2 linked regions of the Humidesulfovibrio mexicanus genome follow. The protein of the gene in region 1 binds, or shares a complex with, the protein of each later gene. Links are inferred from orthologs where the notes say so. Each region holds a gene or a part of one and is shown in the gene's direction. Other genes may lie near its edges. The genes, in order: secA and secY.

Region 1 (8,500 bases):
CATCCCATGACGAATTCTCTGGTTTCCTCCCTCACTCCCGCGCATTTGCGCTTCCTTGAAGGTCTGTTCCCCGGCGGGGATCTGGTCACCGACCCTGCGGCCATGGCCGTATACGGGGCGGACTCCAGCCGCCGGGCGGCCATGCCCTTCGCCGTGGCGCGGCCCAGGGAAGAGGGGCAGGTGGTGGAGCTGCTCAAATGGGCCGAGGCGGAAGCCGTGCCCATCGTCCCCCGTGCGCGCGGCACCGGCATGAGCGGCGGCGCGGTGCCGGTTTGCGGCGGGGTGGTGGTGAGCTGCCTGCACCTGAACCGTGTGCTGGACATCGACGCCGACGATTTTTGCGCCGAGGTGGAGCCCGGCGTGGTGACGGCGGAGTTCCAGGCCCTGACGCAGAAGCGCGGGCTCTTCTATCCGCCGGACCCGGCCAGCCTCAAAATCTCCACCCTGGGCGGCAACGTGGCCACCTGCGCGGGTGGAATGCGCGCGGTCAAGTACGGCGTGACGCGGGACTATGTGCTGGGCGTGCGGGCCGTGCTGCCCGGCGGGCGCATCATGGACGCTGGCGGCCGCAGCCACAAGAACGTGGTGGGCCTGGACTTGACGCGGCTCTTCGTGGGCTCCTGCGGCACGCTGGGGCTCATCACCAAAATGACCCTCAAGCTGCTGCCCTTGCCCGAAGGTTCGGCCACGGTGCTGGCGGGCTTCGCGTCGCTTCCGGCGGCCCTGGAGGGCGCGCGCGGCGTGTTCCGCGCGGGCGTTTTGCCCACGGCCATGGAGTTCATGGATTCCAAGGCCTGCTGGGCCATCGGGCAGATTCGCGACGTGCCCTGGGGGGCGCAGACCCAGGCTGTGCTGGTGCTCAAGGTGGACGGCGGCAAGGCCGCGCTTGCGGCGGAGATGGCCCGGCTGGAGGCCGCGCTGGCGCCTGCCGCGCCCCTGTGCCTGTTCAAGGGACTGGGGCCGAAGGAGGAGGAGCCCCTGTGGGAGCTGCGCCGCCTGGTGAGCCCCGCGGGCTTCCGCCTGGGGCCGGACAAGCTGGGCGAGGACGTGGCCGTGCCGCGCGGCAAGACCGCGCAAGCCGTGGAGGGCTTCCAGGCCATCGGCGCGGAGCAGGGCGTGCAGGTGGCCTGCTACGGACACCTGGGCGACGGCAACATCCACGTGAACATCTTCTATGATGCGGCCGATGAGGGCCAGCGCCAGCGCGCCCAGGCCAGCAAGGAGGCCGTGTTCCGGCTCACCCTGTCCCTGGGCGGCACCCTTTCCGGGGAACACGGCACCGGCATCACCAAGGGGCCGTACGTGCAGTGGCAGCTGGGCGAGGAGGAGCGCCGCCTCATGGCGGGCATCAAGCAGGTGTTCGACCCGAGCGGCATCCTGAACCCCGGCAAGGGGTGGTCATAAATGCCCGACAAGAAGCCCGGCGACACGCCCGGCGACGCCGCTGTCGAGAAGCCCGGCGAGCTGTCCGGCCAGGAGGCCGCCAGCGCGGTCCCGCAGCGCCAGCCGTCCTGCGTGCTCTGCGGCTGCTGCCTGGAGGGCTGCCCGCTGTTCGCCGCCACCGGGCGCGAGGAGCTGTCCCCGCGCGCCAAGGCCTTGCTCGCCGGGCCGAGCAAGTTCGCCGCCCTGCCCGAGGGCGGGCTGCCCGAGGCCGACGTGGCCGCGCTCTGTTCCCTGTGCCTGGCCTGCGGCCGCTGCGAAAAGCTGTGCCCGCAAGGCGTTGCGGTGCCCGCCCTTGTGGCGGCCCTGCGCGCCGCGCACCCGGATTTTCGCCAGTGGCTCTGGAAGCAGTGGATCACCCGCCTGGCGCCGTTTTGGGGACTTGCTGGCGCGGGCGCCGCGCTTGCGCCCGATGCCCTTGTTCCGGAGCGGCTGGGGCTTGCGCTCAAGGGGCTTCGCGGGCTTCGGCCCGGCGCGGGACTCTCGCCCTGGCTCAGCATCACCCATTTCCCCGTGGACGCCTGCCGCCAGCGCACAGGGGGCAGGCCCGTGGCCGTGTTCGACGGCTGCGTGGGCGGCGGACCGCGAAGGGCCTGGGCCGAAACGACGCGGTTTCTGTTGCGTGGGCTGGACAGTGCGCCCGTGGCGGCGCGTTTTTCCTGCTGCGGGTCCACCCTGGGCGCGGCCGGCTTGCCGCAGGAGCAGGCCGAGGTGCGTCGGGCCAATGTCGCGGCCTGGCGCGAGGCCGGGCGGCCGCTGGTCGTGGCCTATTGCGCCACCTGCCGCAAAGGGCTGGTGGACTATGTCGGCGCGGGCGGCGACATTTTTTCCGATGCGGGCGAGGAGGCGCTGTGGCGGGCCTCGGTGCTGCCGCTTTCGGCCCTGCTTGCGGGCGCGCGGGGCAAGGCCGGGCGCGGCGCGCCCGCCGTGGTGGGCTACCATCGCCCCTGCCACGCGGATGTGCGCGACGGACTGGGCGATGCGGACCATGCGCTTCTGTCCGGGCTGCTGGGCGCACGGCTGCGCACTCCGGCCAAGGGCGGCTGCTGCGGTTTTGGCGGCATCATGCAGCTTTCCGCGCCGCAGCTTTCCGGTGCCGTGGGCCGCGCCTGCTGGGACACGCTTGACGGTGCGCTTGGCTTCACGGCCGCGCCGGAGGCGGTCCCGGCATACGTGCTTACCGGGTGCAGCGCCTGCGTGCTGCAGCTTGCGGCCACGGCCCCGGCAGGGGCCAGGGTGGGGCATTGGCTGGAGATCGTCCGCTGCTCGTGAACCATAGCGCTTGCACCGCCTGGCAAGGAAAATCGAACCCTTGCGCCTTGACGAACGCGCCTGGGGCGTTATCTGCAAGCGGACAATTTGACGCGGCTCGGGAAATATCCGAGAACACCCCTGCCCAGGCCGGGGGACGCCCCCTGCGCCAGGACCGCGGTCCCGCCGCTTCGCGGGGCGCCATGACGACGAAATCCGCTGTCGGCCGCACGGCCCCCAGCCCGAGGAGTATCTGCCCATGTTCAGCTCCATCCTGAAAAAGATCATCGGCTCCAGCAACGAGCGCTACCTCAAGAAGCTTCAGCCCACGGTGGCCGCCATCGCCTCGTTTGAGCCCAAGATGCAGGAGCTTTCCGACGCCGACTTCCCGGCCAGGATCGCCGCATGGAAGGAGGAGGTGGCGGGCGGCCGCAGCCTGGATGATCTGCTGCCCGAGTGCTTCGCCCTGGTGCGCGAGGCCGGGCGGCGCGTGCTGGGGATGCGCCACTACGACGTGCAGATGGTGGGCGGCATGGTTCTGCACCACGGCCGCATCGCCGAGATGAAGACCGGCGAGGGCAAGACCCTTGTGGCCACGCTGCCTGTGGTGCTGAACGCGCTTTCCGGCAAGGGCGTGCACCTGGTGACGGTGAACGACTACCTGGCCAAGCGCGACGCGGCCTGGATGGGCAAGCTGTACAATTTTCTGGGGCTGTCCGTGGGCGTCATCGTGCACGGCCTCAACGACGAAGAACGCCAGGCCGCCTACGGTTCGGACATCACCTACGGCACCAACAACGAGTTCGGCTTCGACTACCTGCGCGACAACATGAAGTTCTACAAGGAGTCGCTGGTGCAGCGGCCCCTGAACTACGCCATCGTGGACGAGGTGGACTCCATCCTCATCGACGAGGCGCGCACCCCGCTCATCATCAGCGGCGCGGCCGAGGAGAGCACCCAGCTCTATCGCAAGGTGGACGCCATCATCCCCATGCTGGTGAAGGGCGAGAAGGCCAAGGAGGAGGGCGAGGAGCCCAGCGGCGACTTCACCGTGGACGAGAAGGGCCGCACCGTGGCCTTGACCGAGCGCGGCGTGGCCAAGGCCGAGAAGCTGCTTGGCGTGGAGAACCTCTACGATCCCGCCAACGCGACCCTGCAGCACCACGTCATGCAGGGCTTGAAGGCGCACCAGCTGTACCGCCGCGACGTGGAGTACATCGTCAAGGACGGGCAGGTGGTCATCGTGGACGAGTTCACCGGGCGGCTCATGCCCGGCCGCCGCTTCTCCGACGGCCTGCACCAGGCCCTGGAGGCCAAGGAGCATGTGAAGGTGGAGGCCGAGAACCAGACGCTGGCCTCCATCACCTTCCAGAACTATTTCCGCATGTACGAGAAGCTCTCCGGCATGACCGGCACCGCCGACACCGAGGCCGTGGAATTCAAGGAGATCTACAACCTCGACGTGACCGTGATTCCCACCAACCGGCCCATGGTGCGCATCGACAACCCGGACATGATCTTCAAGACCCAGAAGGAGAAGTACCACGCCATCGCCGAGGAGATCGCCGACTGCCACAAGCGCGGCCAGCCCGTGCTGGTGGGCACGGTCTCCATCGAGAAGAGCGAACTGGTGTCCGAGATGCTGAAAAAGCGCGGCGTGCCCCACAACGTGCTGAACGCCAAACAGCACGAGCTGGAGGCCCAGATAGTGGCCGAGGCCGGACACGCGGGCCGGGTCACCATCGCCACCAACATGGCCGGCCGCGGCACGGACATCGTGCTGGGCGAGGGCGTCAAGGAGCTTGGCGGCCTGCACATCCTGGGCACGGAACGCCACGAGTCCCGGCGCATCGACAACCAGTTGCGCGGCCGCTCCGGCCGCCAGGGCGATCCGGGCAGCTCGCGCTTCTACCTGGCGTTGGACGACGACCTTATGCGGCTTTTCGGCAGCGACCGCATCGCGGGCCTGATGAACACGCTCGGCCTGGAGGATGGCGAGGCCATCGAGAACCGCATGGTCAGCCGCGCCATAGAGGGCTCGCAAAAGCGCGTGGAGGCCCACAACTTCGAGATCAGAAAGCAGCTGCTCGACTACGACAACGTCATGAACCAGCAGCGCGAGGTCATCTACGCCCGCCGCCGTGAGATCATGTACGCCGAGACCCTGGACGGCATCGTGGACGAGTACGTGGCCGAGCTGCTGGACGACATCTACGCGCCCGTGGAGCACCTGAAGGGCGAGCCCGACGAGGAGACCGCGGGCATCGTCGCCTCCCGCCTGGACGAGGTCTTCGACCTCTCCCGCTACCCGGATTTCGCCGCCGCCCTGCCTTCCCGCGAGCAGGCCGAGGAGTGGATAGCCGAGAGCCTGAAGGCGCTGGAGAACGCCGCTCCGGACAGCTACCAGGAAATCTTGCGCTACTTCAGCCTGGAGACCCTTGACCGCAACTGGAAGGACCATCTGCTCAGCATGGATCACCTGCGCGACGGCATCGGCCTGCGCGGCTACGGCCAGAAGGATCCCAAGCAGGAATACAAGCGCGAGGGCTTCGAGCTCTTCCGCGCCATGCTCTACACCATCGCCGAGAAGTCCATGAGCCTCATCTGCCGCCTGCGCATCCAGAAGGAGGTGCGCGAGGAGGAGTTCCAGCACAAGGAGGACGCCGGCGAGGTGGAGTACAAGGGCTCGCCATCCTCGGAGCCTGCGGAGGCCAGGAAGCCGCAGCCCGTCAAGCGTTCGGCCAAGGTGGGCCGGAACGATCCCTGCTCCTGCGGGTCGGGCAAGAAGTTCAAGAATTGCTGCGGCAAGTAGCGGACCGGGTATCGGCGGCGCCAATGCGGTATTGCGCTGCGTGATGCTCGTGTGCTAGGGCCCAAGCGGCGAAGCGGCCGGTCGTCCCGACGCGGCGACGCCTGGGGGCGTGACTGTCCGTCCGCCCCTGCCGGGAGTGCGCAATGACAAAAGTGCTCATCGTCGAGGACAGCCCTTCCTTTGCGGAAATGCTGGCCCGGCGGGTGCGGCTCGAACTGGGCTTCGAGGTCCATGTGGCCCATTGCCTCACCGAGGCTGTGGAAAGCATTGGCCAGGAGAACGAGTATCTGGCCGCCCTGGTGGACCTGCGCCTGCCAGACGCCCCGGACGGGCAATCCGTGGAGCTCGCCCTCGCCTATTCCATTCCCGCCATCGTCTTCACCGCCGACCTTTCCGACGCCATGCAGGAGAATTTCTGGAGCCGCCACATAGTGGACTATGTGCTCAAGGACGGACCGGAGAATGTGGACTACGTCGTGCGGCTGCTGGGGCGGCTGCACCGCAATCCGCAGACCAAGGTCCTGGTGGTGGATGATTCGCGCAGCTATCGGCAGGCCGTGCTCCGGCTCTTGGCCGCCCACCGCTACCACGTGCTGGAGGCCGCGAGCGGCGAGGAGGCCCTGGCCGTGCTGGCCGAACATCCGGACTTGAAGCTGGCCCTGGTGGACTACAGTATGCCGGGCATGGACGGCTTCGCCCTGGTCCGCGAAATGCGCCGCCGCTCCGGCAAGGACAAGTTGGCCATCATCGGCGTCTCCGCCGTGGGCGGGGCCAGGCTTTCCGCCCGGTTCATCAAGAGCGGCGCCAACGACTACCTGAACAAGCCCTTCCTGGCCGAGGAATTCTACACGCGCATCACCCAGAACCTGGAGATGCTCGACCACATCGCCCAGGTGCGCTACATGGCCGAGCGGGACTTTTTGACCCGCGTGTTCAACCGGCGCTATTTCTTCTCCGCCGGGGGGCAGCTGCACGCGCTTTTGACCCGGCGCAGCCAGCCCGCCACCGTGGCCATGCTCGACATCGACAATTTCAAGGCCATCAACGACACCTACGGCCACGAGGCAGGCGACGCCGTGCTTAAGCACATGGCCCAGTTGCTGGTTTCCCGCTTCCGCGCGTCGGACATTGTGGCCCGCATCGGCGGCGAGGAGTTCTGCGTTCTGGCCTCGGACATGCGCGCCGACCAGGCCCGCCTGCTGTTCGAGGAATTGCGCACGGCCATCGCCGAGACGCCCGTGGACTTCGACGGCCAGCCCATCGCCTATACCGTGAGCATCGGTCTGTGCTGCGCGCTGGGCCTGAGCCTTGACGACATGCTGCGCGAGGCCGACCGGATGCTGTACCGCTCCAAGGCCGTCGGCCGCAACAGCGTCACCCTTTTCGAACCCGCCGCCTTCGACGGCTGCTCCCCGGCCCTTTAAACCCGTCCCGGCCTGTGCTAGGGCTGTTCGTGCGCGGCGGGCTCCACCCGCTCGCGACGCTTTTTCGCGAGGTGCGCCCATGAGCATTGAACCCAAAGGTTTCCAGTTCGCCGTTGCCGCGGCCGGGTTCAAGCGGCCCGACCGCAACGACCTGGGGCTCGTGCTGAGCCTTGGCCCGGCCTCCGCCGCCGGGGTGTTCACCACAAATCGCTTCCAGGCCGCGCCCGTGCTGGTGTGCAAGGAACTGCTCGGCGCGCGGCCCCTGGCCCGCGCCCTGGTGGTGAACTCCGGCCAGGCCAACGCCTGCACCGGGGAGGAAGGACTCGCCAACTGCCGCGCCACCCTCGAAATGGTCGCCAAGGCGGTCGGAATCGGGGCCGGGGACGTGCTCCCCACCTCCACCGGGGTCATTGGCGCGCAGCTCAAGATGGACAAGTGGGCGGCCGCCGCGCCGCAGCTGGCCGCAAGCTTGGGCACGGCCACGGCCATGGACGTGGCCAAGGCCATGATGACCACGGACACCTTTCCCAAGCTCGTGGCCAAGACCCTCTCCCTGCCCGCTGGCGAGGTGCGCGTGCTGGGCATGTGCAAGGGCGCGGGCATGATCAGCCCCACCATGGCCACCATGCTGGGCTTCATCCTCTGCGACGCCGACGTGGACCCCGCGGACTGGCAGGCCATCCTGCGCCACGCGGCCGACCGCTCCTTCAACGCGCTTACCGTGGACGGCGACACCAGCACCAACGACACCGTGTTGGGGCTGGCCAACGGCGCCTCCCGCGTGGCCGTGCGCGACGCCAAGGGCCTCAAGGCCCTGCGGGAATGCGTCACCGAGCTTTGCCAGGAGCTGTCCTACCGCATCGTGCAGGACGCCGAGGGCGGCACCAAGGTGGCGCACATCACGGTCGCCGGGGCCAAAAGCGCCGCCCAGGCGGAAATGGCCGCCCGCGCCATCGGCACTTCGCCCCTGGTCAAGACGGCGCTCTTCGGCTGCGACCCCAACTGGGGGCGCATCGTGGCGGCCCTGGGGCGCAGCGGGGCGGACTTCGACCCCGATGCTGTGGAGCTCAGAATCGGCGGCATCCTGGTGTTCGAGAAGGGGCAGCCCGCGCCCGTGGACCTGGACGCGCTGCTCGCGCCCATCATGCGGCACCAGGATGTGGAGATATCCCTCGATCTCAAGGCCGGGCGGGGCCGCTTCACGCTCCTGGCCTCGGACTTGACCAAGCGCTACATCGAGATCAACGCCGATTACCGGACCTAGGCCCCCGGACCTTTTCGACGCCGCTGCTCCGGGAAGCTATTTGGGCCCGGACTGCGGCGTTGTTTCCCAGCCCGGAACGCCTCCGCCAGCGGCGGCGTCCCTAACACCCCGCAAGGCGCATCCCCGGAGGCCTATCCCCCATGTCACGACTCGACTCCCGCTCCAGGCTCACACGCATAGTGGACTTTCTCAACGAATGCGGAATGCTGCGCCGTACGCCGCGCAGCGGCTACCAGTTTCTGGGCACCGGGCAGGAGAACGTCGCCGAGCACTCCTTCCGCACGGCGGTCATCGGCTTCGTGCTGGCGC
Region 2 (8,254 bases), on another replicon or contig:
AGGGTCCGTCCTGGAAGCGCATCATGCCCCGTGCAATGGGCCGCGCCTACCGGATCCACAAGCGCACCAGCCACATAACCGTCATCGTTAAGGAAAAGTAGGGGGGCGCCATGGGTCAGAAAGTACATCCGGTCGGATTCCGCCTGGGCTACAATAAGAACTGGCTCTCCCGCTGGTTCAGCAAGAAGGACTATCCCGCCTTCATGCTTCAGGACGACCAGCTGCGGAAATACGTCAAGAAGAAGCTGTACCACGCCGGTCTCGCCAAGATCGAGATCGAGCGCGCCGGCGGAAAAGTGCGCCTGGTGCTGCACACTGCCCGCCCGGGCATTGTCATTGGCCGCAAGGGCGCTGAGATTGAAAAGCTGCGTGAAGACCTGAAGAAGGAATTCGGCTGTGACATCACCATTGAGGTGAATGAGATCCGCCGTCCCGAGGTCGAGGCCCAGCTGGTCGCCGAGAGCATCGCCACCCAGCTTGAGCGTCGCGTCGCCTTCCGTCGCGCCATGAAGCGCACCGTCGCCCTGTCCCGCAAGTTCGGGGCCGAGGGCATCAAGGTCGCGTGCGCAGGCCGACTGGCTGGCGCTGAAATCGCCCGCTCCGAATGGTACCGCGATGGCCGCGTGCCCCTGCATACGCTCCGCGCCGACATCGACTTCGGCTACGCCATGGCCAAGACCACCTATGGTGTCATTGGCGTGCGGGTGTGGATCTTCAAGGGTGAGATACTCGACGAGGTAGGTAAGTAATGCTCGCGCCAAAGAAACTGAAATTCCGGAAGAAGCAGAAGGGCCGGATCAAGGGGCCTGCCGTCAAGGGCAGCACCATCGCCTTTGGCGACGTCGCCTTGAAGACCTTGGAGCCCGGTAAGATCTCGAGCCAGCAGATCGAGGCCGCCCGTATCGCCATCATGCGCCACATCAAGCGCGGCGGTAAGGTCTGGATCCGCATGTTCCCGGATTATCCGGTGACCAAGAAGCCCGCTGAAACCCGCATGGGCTCCGGCAAGGGCGCTCCCGAAGGTTGGGCCGCTCCGGTCCGCGCCGGGCGCATTCTGTATGAAGTGAAGGGCGTGGATCTGGAAGTGGCCAAGACGGCTCTCACTCGCGCCATGCACAAGCTGCCCGTGAAGACCGTCATCGTGGTCAAGGAGGTTGCGGAATAATGAACACCAAAGACATCCGCGCCCTGGACGCCGCCGAGCTGTCCGCCAAGCTGGTCGAGTTCCGCAAGGAGCTCTTCAACCTGCGCTTTCAGCACGCCACCGCGCAGCTGGAGAACACGCAGCGCATACCCGCTGTGAAGAAAGTCATCGCGCGCATCCTGACCGTTCAGCGTCAGCGCGAACTGGGAGCATAAGCCAATGGCCGAAACCACTCACGAAAGCAACCGGCGCACCCTGACCGGGGTTGTGGTGAGCGACAAGGGCGACAAGACCATCGTGGTCTCAGTTGCCACCCTTGTGAAGCACCCCCTGTTCAAGAAGTACATTCGCCGCCGCAAGAAGTTTATGGCCCATGACCCGAACAACGACTGCGGCATTGGCGATACCGTGACCATTGTCGAGCATCGCCCCATGAGCGCGCGCAAGCGTTGGCATCTGTCGAAAATCGTTGAAAAAGCGGTGTAGGTGCAGCCATGATCCAGAGTGAAACCAATCTTGATGTCGCCGACAACTCCGGCGCCAAGCTTGTGTCCTGCATCAAGGTGCTGGGCGGAAGCAAGCGTCGCTACGCTTCGGTGGGCGACATCATCGTCGTGTCCGTGAAGGACGCCATGCCCCATTCCAAGGTGAAGAAGGGCGCCGTGATGAAGGCCGTTGTGGTGCGCACCAAGAAGGAAGTGGGCCGTCCCGATGGCTCCTTCATCAAGTTCGACAACAACTCCGCCGTTCTTTTGAACAACGCCAACGAGCCTCTGGGGACCCGCATTTTCGGCCCCGTGGCGCGCGAGCTGCGTCTGAAGAACTTCATGAAGATCGTCTCCCTGGCCCCGGAAGTGCTGTAGCTTCCGGTATTGGGACGAAAGGATAGCATCATGAACTGCAAGATTCGCAAAGACGACAAGGTGATGATCCTTGCCGGCAAGGACAAGGGGAAGATCGGCAAGGTGCTGAAGATCCTTCGCAAGAAGGACAAGGTCCTTGTCGAAGGCGCCAACAAGGTCAGCCGCCACACCAAGGCCAACCCCTACGCCAACCAGCCTGGCGGAATCATCGAGAAGGAAGCCCCGGTGCATGTGTCAAACGTCGCCGTGGTCTGCAACGCCTGCGCCAAGCCCACCCGTGTCGGTTACAGGGTGAACGAGGACGGCAAGAAGGTTCGCTTCTGCAAGAAGTGCAACGAAACCATCCAGTAGGTGTGCGCCATGAGACGGCTTGAAAAAGTGTACAACGAGCGCGTTGCGCCCGAACTGAAGAAACAGTTCGGCTACAAGAGCAGCATGGAGATCCCTCGCGTTGAGAAGATCTCCCTGAACATCGGCCTTGGCGAAGCCAGCCAGAATTCCAAGCTGATCGACGAAGCCGTCGTTGAGTTGACGAAACTCTCCGGTCAGAAGGCTGTGGTCACACGGGCCAAAAAGTCCATCGCCGCCTTCAAGCTTCGTGAGGGACAGCCTGTTGGCTGCCGCGTGACCCTGCGCGGCGACAGCATGTGGGACTTCTACGACAAGCTGGTGTCCTTCGCCCTGCCTCGCGTCCGCGACTTCCGCGGCGTGCCTGACCGTGGCTTTGACGGTCGCGGCAACTTCACCATGGGCATCAAGGAGCACACGATCTTCTTTGAACTGGAGATCGACAAGGTGGAGATGACCAAGGGCATGAACATCACTATCTCCACCACCGCGAAGACGGACAAGGAAGGCAAGCTTCTGCTCGACCTCCTTGGCATGCCTTTCAAAAAATAGGAGGAAACCGGTTTGGCCAGGACGAGTCTCAGGGTGAAAGCCCAACGCAAGCCGAAGTTCAAGGTCCGGGCGTACAATCGTTGCCCCATCTGCGGCCGCTCCAGGGCGTATTTGCGCAAGTACGGCTGTTGCCGCATCTGTTTCCGCAACAAGTCCCTGGCTGGCGAACTCCCCGGCGTGCGCAAAGCCAGCTGGTAAGTCTCAAGGAGAGCTGACTATGTCTGTCGTTGATCCCATTGCCGACATGCTCGCGCGCATTCGGAACGCCCACGGGGCCTTCCACTCCACCGTGGAGATGCCCGGGTCCAAGATGAAGGCCGCCATTGCCGAGATTCTGAAGACCGAAGGCTACATCACCGATTGCGCGAGCGCTGATGGCTCGCTTAAGCTGACCCTCAAGTACGCCGCTGGCAAATCCGCCATCTGCGGACTGAAGAAAATCAGCACCCCGGGACGCCGCGTGTACGTTGGCGTCGAGGATATTCCCCAGGTCCAGAACGGCCTGGGAATCTGCATTCTGTCCACCTCCCGCGGCCTGCTCGCGGGCGGGCAGGCGGCTGCCGAGAAGATCGGCGGCGAACTTCTGTGTGAAATCTGGTAAAAGAGGTCCGTCATGTCTCGAATCGGGAAAAAACCTGTTCCCATCCCTGCCGGGGTGGAGGTGAAAGTCGGCGCTGAAGCCGTGCAGATCAAGGGCCCCAAGGGCGCCTTGTCCACCCCCGTGCACCCGAGCGTCACCTATACCGTCGAGGGCGCCGAGGTCGTGGTGAGCCGTGTAGACGACTCCCGCGTGGCCTGCAGCCAGCATGGTCTGCGCCGCACCCTTCTCGCCAACTGCATCGAAGGCGTCACCAAGGGGTTCCAAAAGACCCTCGAGGTCATCGGCGTTGGCTACAAAGTCGCCGTCCAGGGGAAGAAGGTGGTGCTCACCGTCGGCTTCTCGCACCCGGTGGAGTTTCCGTTGCCGCAGGGCATCGATGCCGCCGTTGACGGCGTGAAGCTCAACTTGTCCGGCATTGACAAGCAGCTTCTGGGCGAAGTGGCCGCGCAGATCCGCCGCGTGCGTCCGCCCGAACCGTACAAGGGCAAGGGCATCAAGTACGCGGAAGAACACATCAGGCGCAAGGCCGGCAAGTCCGGTTCCAAAAAATAGCGGAGTGCGGCAATGAAGATGACCAAAGAACAAGCGCGGGCTCGCAGAAAGCTGCGCATCCGCAAGAAGGTGACCGGCACCGGGCTGAAGCCCCGGCTCGTGGTTTTCCGCTCCAATGTGCACATATACGCTCAGCTCGTCGACGACGAGAGCGGAGTCACTCTGGCCAGTTCTTCCACCCTCGTGTTGACCCGTGCGGGCCAGGCTGTGCACGCCAACCGGGAGGGCGCTGCCAGCGTCGGCAAGGACATTGCCGAAAAAGCCAAGGCCAAGAACATCGAGGCCGTGGTTTTTGACCGCAACGGCTACATCTATCACGGCCGAATCAAGGCCCTTGCCGATGGCGCCCGCGAGGGCGGCCTCAAATTCTAGGGTGGGTTGACATGGAACAGAACGATTCCGGATTCATCGAGAAGATCGTGTACCTGAACCGCGTGGCCAAGGTCGTCAAGGGCGGCCGTCGGTTCAGCTTCAGCTGCCTGGTGGTCGTTGGTGACGGCCAGGGCAAGGTGGGCTACGGACTGGGCAAGGCCAATGAGGTCCCCGAGGCCATCCGCAAGGCCACGGACCGCGCCCGCAAGGACATGATCAGCGTTCCCGTCCTTGACGGCACGCTCCCCTATGAAGTCCTTGGCCGTTTCGGCGCCGGGCGCGTCATGCTCAAGCCCGCCAGCCGTGGTACCGGCATCATCGCCGGCGGACCGGTGCGCGCGGTCATGGAGGCCGTGGGTGTCCACGACATCCTGACCAAGGCCATTGGCACCAGCAACCCGCACAACGTGTTGCGCGCCACCATGAGCGGCCTGGCCGAACTGCGCAGCGCCGAGAGCGTTTCCGACGTGCGCGGCAAGACGCTGTCCACCCCAAGGAAGTAGACCCCGCTTCGTCGGGATCATATACGAGGTTCGCCGTGGTTACGATTAAACTCCTCCGCAGCCGCATCGGTTGTTCGCCCGCGCAGCGCAAGACGCTGGACGCCCTGGGCCTCAAGCGCATCCGGCAGGAGAATACGTTTGAGGAAGCCCCCTCTGTGGTGGGCATGATTGAGAAAGTGAAGCACCTTGTTGAGGTGACCAAGTCATGAGACTGCACGAACTGTATCCCTTCCCGGAAGAGTACGCCCAGCGCAAGCGCGTTGGCCGCGGCCCCGGCTCCGGCTCCGGCTGCACCTCCGGTCGCGGCAACAAAGGCCAGAATTCCCGTTCCGGCGGCGGACGCCCGGCCTGGTTCGAAGGCGGCCAGATGCCTCTGGCGCGCCGTTTGCCCAAGCGCGGGTTTAAGAATCCGCACCGCGTGGTGTATGAGGCCATCAACCTGGACCATCTGTTGGCCGCTTTCCCTGGCGCCACGGAGATCACCCTTGAGGCCATTTACGAGCGCGGGCTGTGCAAGTCCGGCGCTCCTCTCAAGGTGCTTTCTCGCGGCGAGGTGCCCGGAAAGATCAGCATCGAGGCGCACCGCTTCAGTGCAGCGGCTGTGGAGAAGATCACCAAGGCGGGCGGAACCGCAAAGGCACTGGAAGGGTAACAAAACGTGGCGCTCTCCGGTGTTGAAAATCTCGCCCGCCTGCCCGAGCTGAAGAAAAAGCTCCTTTGGACCTTCCTTCTTCTGGCCGTGTACCGCCTCGGGATCCATATCCCGGTGCCGGGCGTGGACAGCCATGCCCTGACGGAGTTCTTTGACAGCGCATCGAACACCCTGTTCGGCCTGTTCGACATGTTCTCCGGCGGCGGCTTGAAAAAGCTGTCCATTTTCGCACTGGGCATCATGCCCTACATCTCCGCGTCCATCATCCTCCAGCTCTTGACCGTTGTGAGCCCCGAGCTCAAGCGGCTGAGCAAGGAGGATGGCGCGGAGGGCCGCAAGAAGATCACTCAGTACACGCGTTACGGCACGGTGCTCATCACCTGCATCCAGGGGTTCGGCGTCGCCGTGGGCCTGGAGAGCATGGCCAGCCCTTCGGGGCAATCCCTCGTGCTCTTCGGGGGCTGGGGATTCCGCTTCGTAACCATGGTCACGTTGACCGCGGGCACGGTTTTCCTCATGTGGCTGGGTGAGCAGATGACCCAGAAGGGCATCGGCAACGGCATCTCCATGATCATCTTCGCAGGTATCGTGGCAGGATTGCCTTCGGCGCTGGTGAACACCTTCCGGCTTGTGAGCGCGGGCGAACTCTCGCTCATCATGTTGCTTGTGGTCCTGGTGCTCATGGCGGCGATCCTCGCCTTCATCGTGTTTGTGGAGCGTGGTCAGCGCCGCGTCCCCATCCATTACGCCAAGCGGATGCTTGGCCGAAAGATGGTCGGCGGGCAGACGACGCATCTCCCGCTGCGCATCAATGTTGCAGGTGTCATACCTCCCATTTTCGCATCGAGCATTTTGCTCTTTCCCGCGACTTTGGCGAACTTCTCCAGCGTTGAGTGGCTGCAGAAGGTCTCGGAGCATATGACGCCGACATCAGTAGTCTACAATGTCGCGTTCATCGCGTTGATCCTCTTCTTCGCCTACTTCTATACGGCAATTCTTTTCGATCCCAAAAGCATCGCTGAGAACATACAGAAGCAGGGAGGGTTCATTCCGGGCATCCGTCCGGGCGCGAAGACGCGCGAATACATCGACCGGGTACTGGCCCGCATCACCCTTTGGGGTGGGTTGTACATGTCGCTGATCTGCGTCTTGCCCATGTTGCTCATCAGCCAGTTCAACATCCCCTTCTACTTTGGCGGCACAAGTTTGCTCATCGTGGTCGGTGTGGCAATGGACTTCATGGGCAAAATCGAGTCTTACCTCATCTCCCGCCAGTACGAAGGCCTGATGGGGGGTGGCAAGGCCCGCATCAAGGGCAGGCAGTAGGTGAAGAAAGCGCGTGGCATCTTTCTCAAAAACGAGAAGGAGCTTGGCCTCATGCGAGAGGCCGGTCGCATCGTTTCCGTGATTTTGGATGAAATTGGCAAGGCCGTGAAACCAGGCGTGCCAACAATGCTCTTTGAAGATATTGCTCGCAGGATGTGCGACGAGTTCAAGGTCAAGCCTGCATTTTTGGGCTATCTTGGATTCCCGTTCGCCATCTGCTGCTCGGTGAACGAAGAGATCGTGCATGGTTTCCCCTCCAAGGATCGCATCCTCAAGGAGGGAGATATCGTGAGCATCGACATGGGCGTTGTGTTTCAGGGCTTCCACGGGGATTCCGCAAGGACCTTTCCGGTGGGAGTTGTAAGCCCTGTTGCGCAGCGGCTCATGGACGTTACCCGGGAGTCTCTGGAACTGGGCATTGCCCAGGTGCGCAGCGGGGCGAACCTCTACGACGTTTCCGCCGCCATCCAGCAGCACTGCGAGAAGGCCGGATTCGGGGTGGTGCGGAGATTTGTGGGGCACGGCATTGGCGTGAAGCTCCATGAAAAACCGGAAATCCCGAACTTCGTCCCGTCGGGCCTCTCGGGGGTGACGCTCAAGCCGGGCATGTGCCTGGCCATTGAGCCCATGATCACTGAGGGGAGCTATGATGTTGACATTCTGGAGGATCGCTGGACAGCGGTGACCAAGGACCGAAAGCTGGCCGCCCACTTTGAGCATACAGTGGCGGTGACGCATGACGGCCCGGTCTTGATGACTGTGAGCGATTAGAAAATGCTTGCCTTCTTTTGATAAGGCATATATTTTCCTCCGTCTCAACAATGGTTGTTAACGCTCGGCCTATGGTCAAGCATACTGTGTAGATCGGCGGCTTTACGCAAGACGCCGGAGAAAGTGGAGTAGGGCATGAAAGTACGGCCTTCCGTGAAGAAAATGTGTCCCAAGTGCAAAATCATCCGTCGGCGCGGCGTTTTGCGGGTTATCTGCGAGGATCCCCGGCACAAGCAGCGCCAGGGTTAATCAGAGAGGGGTGCAAGAGTGGCTCGCATTGCTGGCGTTGATCTGCCCAGAAACAAGCGGCTGGATATTGCGCTGACGTACATTTACGGCATTGGCCGGACGACAGCGCTTTCGATCCTTGACTCCGTCGGGATCGATTGGACCAAGAATTCCGATGTCCTCTCCAATGAGGAAGTGAACCTCATTCGTGTGGAGATCGAAACCAACCACAAGGTGGAAGGTGACCTGCGTCGAGACGTGACGCAGAACATCAAGCGCCTTATGGACATTGGCTGCTACCGCGGTCTGCGGCACCGCAAGGGTCTCCCTGTGCGTGGACAG

What was found.
Region 2: the proteins of secA (region 1) and secY are in contact, whole or in part, in a crystal structure (PDB 3DIN), measured with the Thermotoga maritima proteins. The link is inferred for Humidesulfovibrio mexicanus from one-to-one orthologs. Residues at the interface, in WP_004082002.1 of Thermotoga maritima: Glu261, Ala262, Arg263, Lys300, Ala301, Arg302, Thr303, Ile304, Ile305, Leu323, Tyr324, Asp325, Pro326, Val329, Ser330, Tyr333, Ile336, Lys340, Phe345, Val349, Glu363, Phe364, Tyr374, Ser375, Gly376, Gly377, Glu393, Ile395, Thr482, Ser483; in WP_004081795.1 of Thermotoga maritima: Glu108, Gly109, Glu110, Glu111, Ala236, Glu237, Arg238, Arg239, Ile240, Thr241, Ile242, Gln243, Tyr244, Ala245, Arg246, Arg247, Val248, Thr249, Gly250, Arg251, Arg252, Val253, Tyr254, Gly256, Ala257, Ser258, Thr259, Tyr260, Leu261, Pro262.

The regions. Positions count from the first base shown.
Region 1 is NZ_FZOC01000004.1:76,031-84,530, reverse strand. Bases 2,567-5,726 are described here. They hold secA (preprotein translocase subunit SecA), read left to right. Parts: upstream 2,567-2,950; coding sequence 2,951-5,503; downstream 5,504-5,726. Other genes in these bases: CHB73_RS09290 (diguanylate cyclase), read left to right, coding at 5,647-5,726; CHB73_RS09300 ((Fe-S)-binding protein), read left to right, coding at 2,567-2,712. Outside these bases: CHB73_RS09305 (FAD-binding oxidoreductase), read left to right, coding at 7-1,404; more of CHB73_RS09300, read left to right, coding at 1,405-2,566; more of CHB73_RS09290, read left to right, coding at 5,727-6,927; bifunctional glutamate N-acetyltransferase/amino-acid acetyltransferase ArgJ, read left to right, coding at 7,007-8,191; CHB73_RS09280 (HD domain-containing protein), read left to right, coding at 8,332-8,500. UniProt on the Escherichia coli protein: Required for protein export, interacts with the SecYEG preprotein conducting channel.
Region 2 is NZ_FZOC01000001.1:471,616-479,869, reverse strand. What follows is about bases 4,840-7,753. They hold secY (preprotein translocase subunit SecY), read left to right. Parts: upstream 4,840-5,593; coding sequence 5,594-6,913; downstream 6,914-7,753. Other genes in these bases: map (type I methionyl aminopeptidase), read left to right, coding at 6,914-7,684; rplO (50S ribosomal protein L15), read left to right, coding at 5,141-5,587; rpmD (50S ribosomal protein L30), read left to right, coding at 4,971-5,144; rpsE (30S ribosomal protein S5), read left to right, coding at 4,840-4,935. Also shown: rplV (50S ribosomal protein L22), read left to right, coding at 1-101; rpsC (30S ribosomal protein S3), read left to right, coding at 111-749; rplP (50S ribosomal protein L16), read left to right, coding at 749-1,165; rpmC (50S ribosomal protein L29), read left to right, coding at 1,165-1,359; rpsQ (30S ribosomal protein S17), read left to right, coding at 1,364-1,630; rplN (50S ribosomal protein L14), read left to right, coding at 1,639-2,007; rplX (50S ribosomal protein L24), read left to right, coding at 2,038-2,358; rplE (50S ribosomal protein L5), read left to right, coding at 2,368-2,907; CHB73_RS02240 (type Z 30S ribosomal protein S14), read left to right, coding at 2,920-3,105; rpsH (30S ribosomal protein S8), read left to right, coding at 3,125-3,508; rplF (50S ribosomal protein L6), read left to right, coding at 3,521-4,060; rplR (50S ribosomal protein L18), read left to right, coding at 4,073-4,432; more of rpsE, read left to right, coding at 4,444-4,839; rpmJ (50S ribosomal protein L36), read left to right, coding at 7,820-7,933; rpsM (30S ribosomal protein S13), read left to right, coding at 7,952-8,254. UniProt on the Escherichia coli protein: The central subunit of the protein translocation channel SecYEG. Consists of two halves formed by TMs 1-5 and 6-10.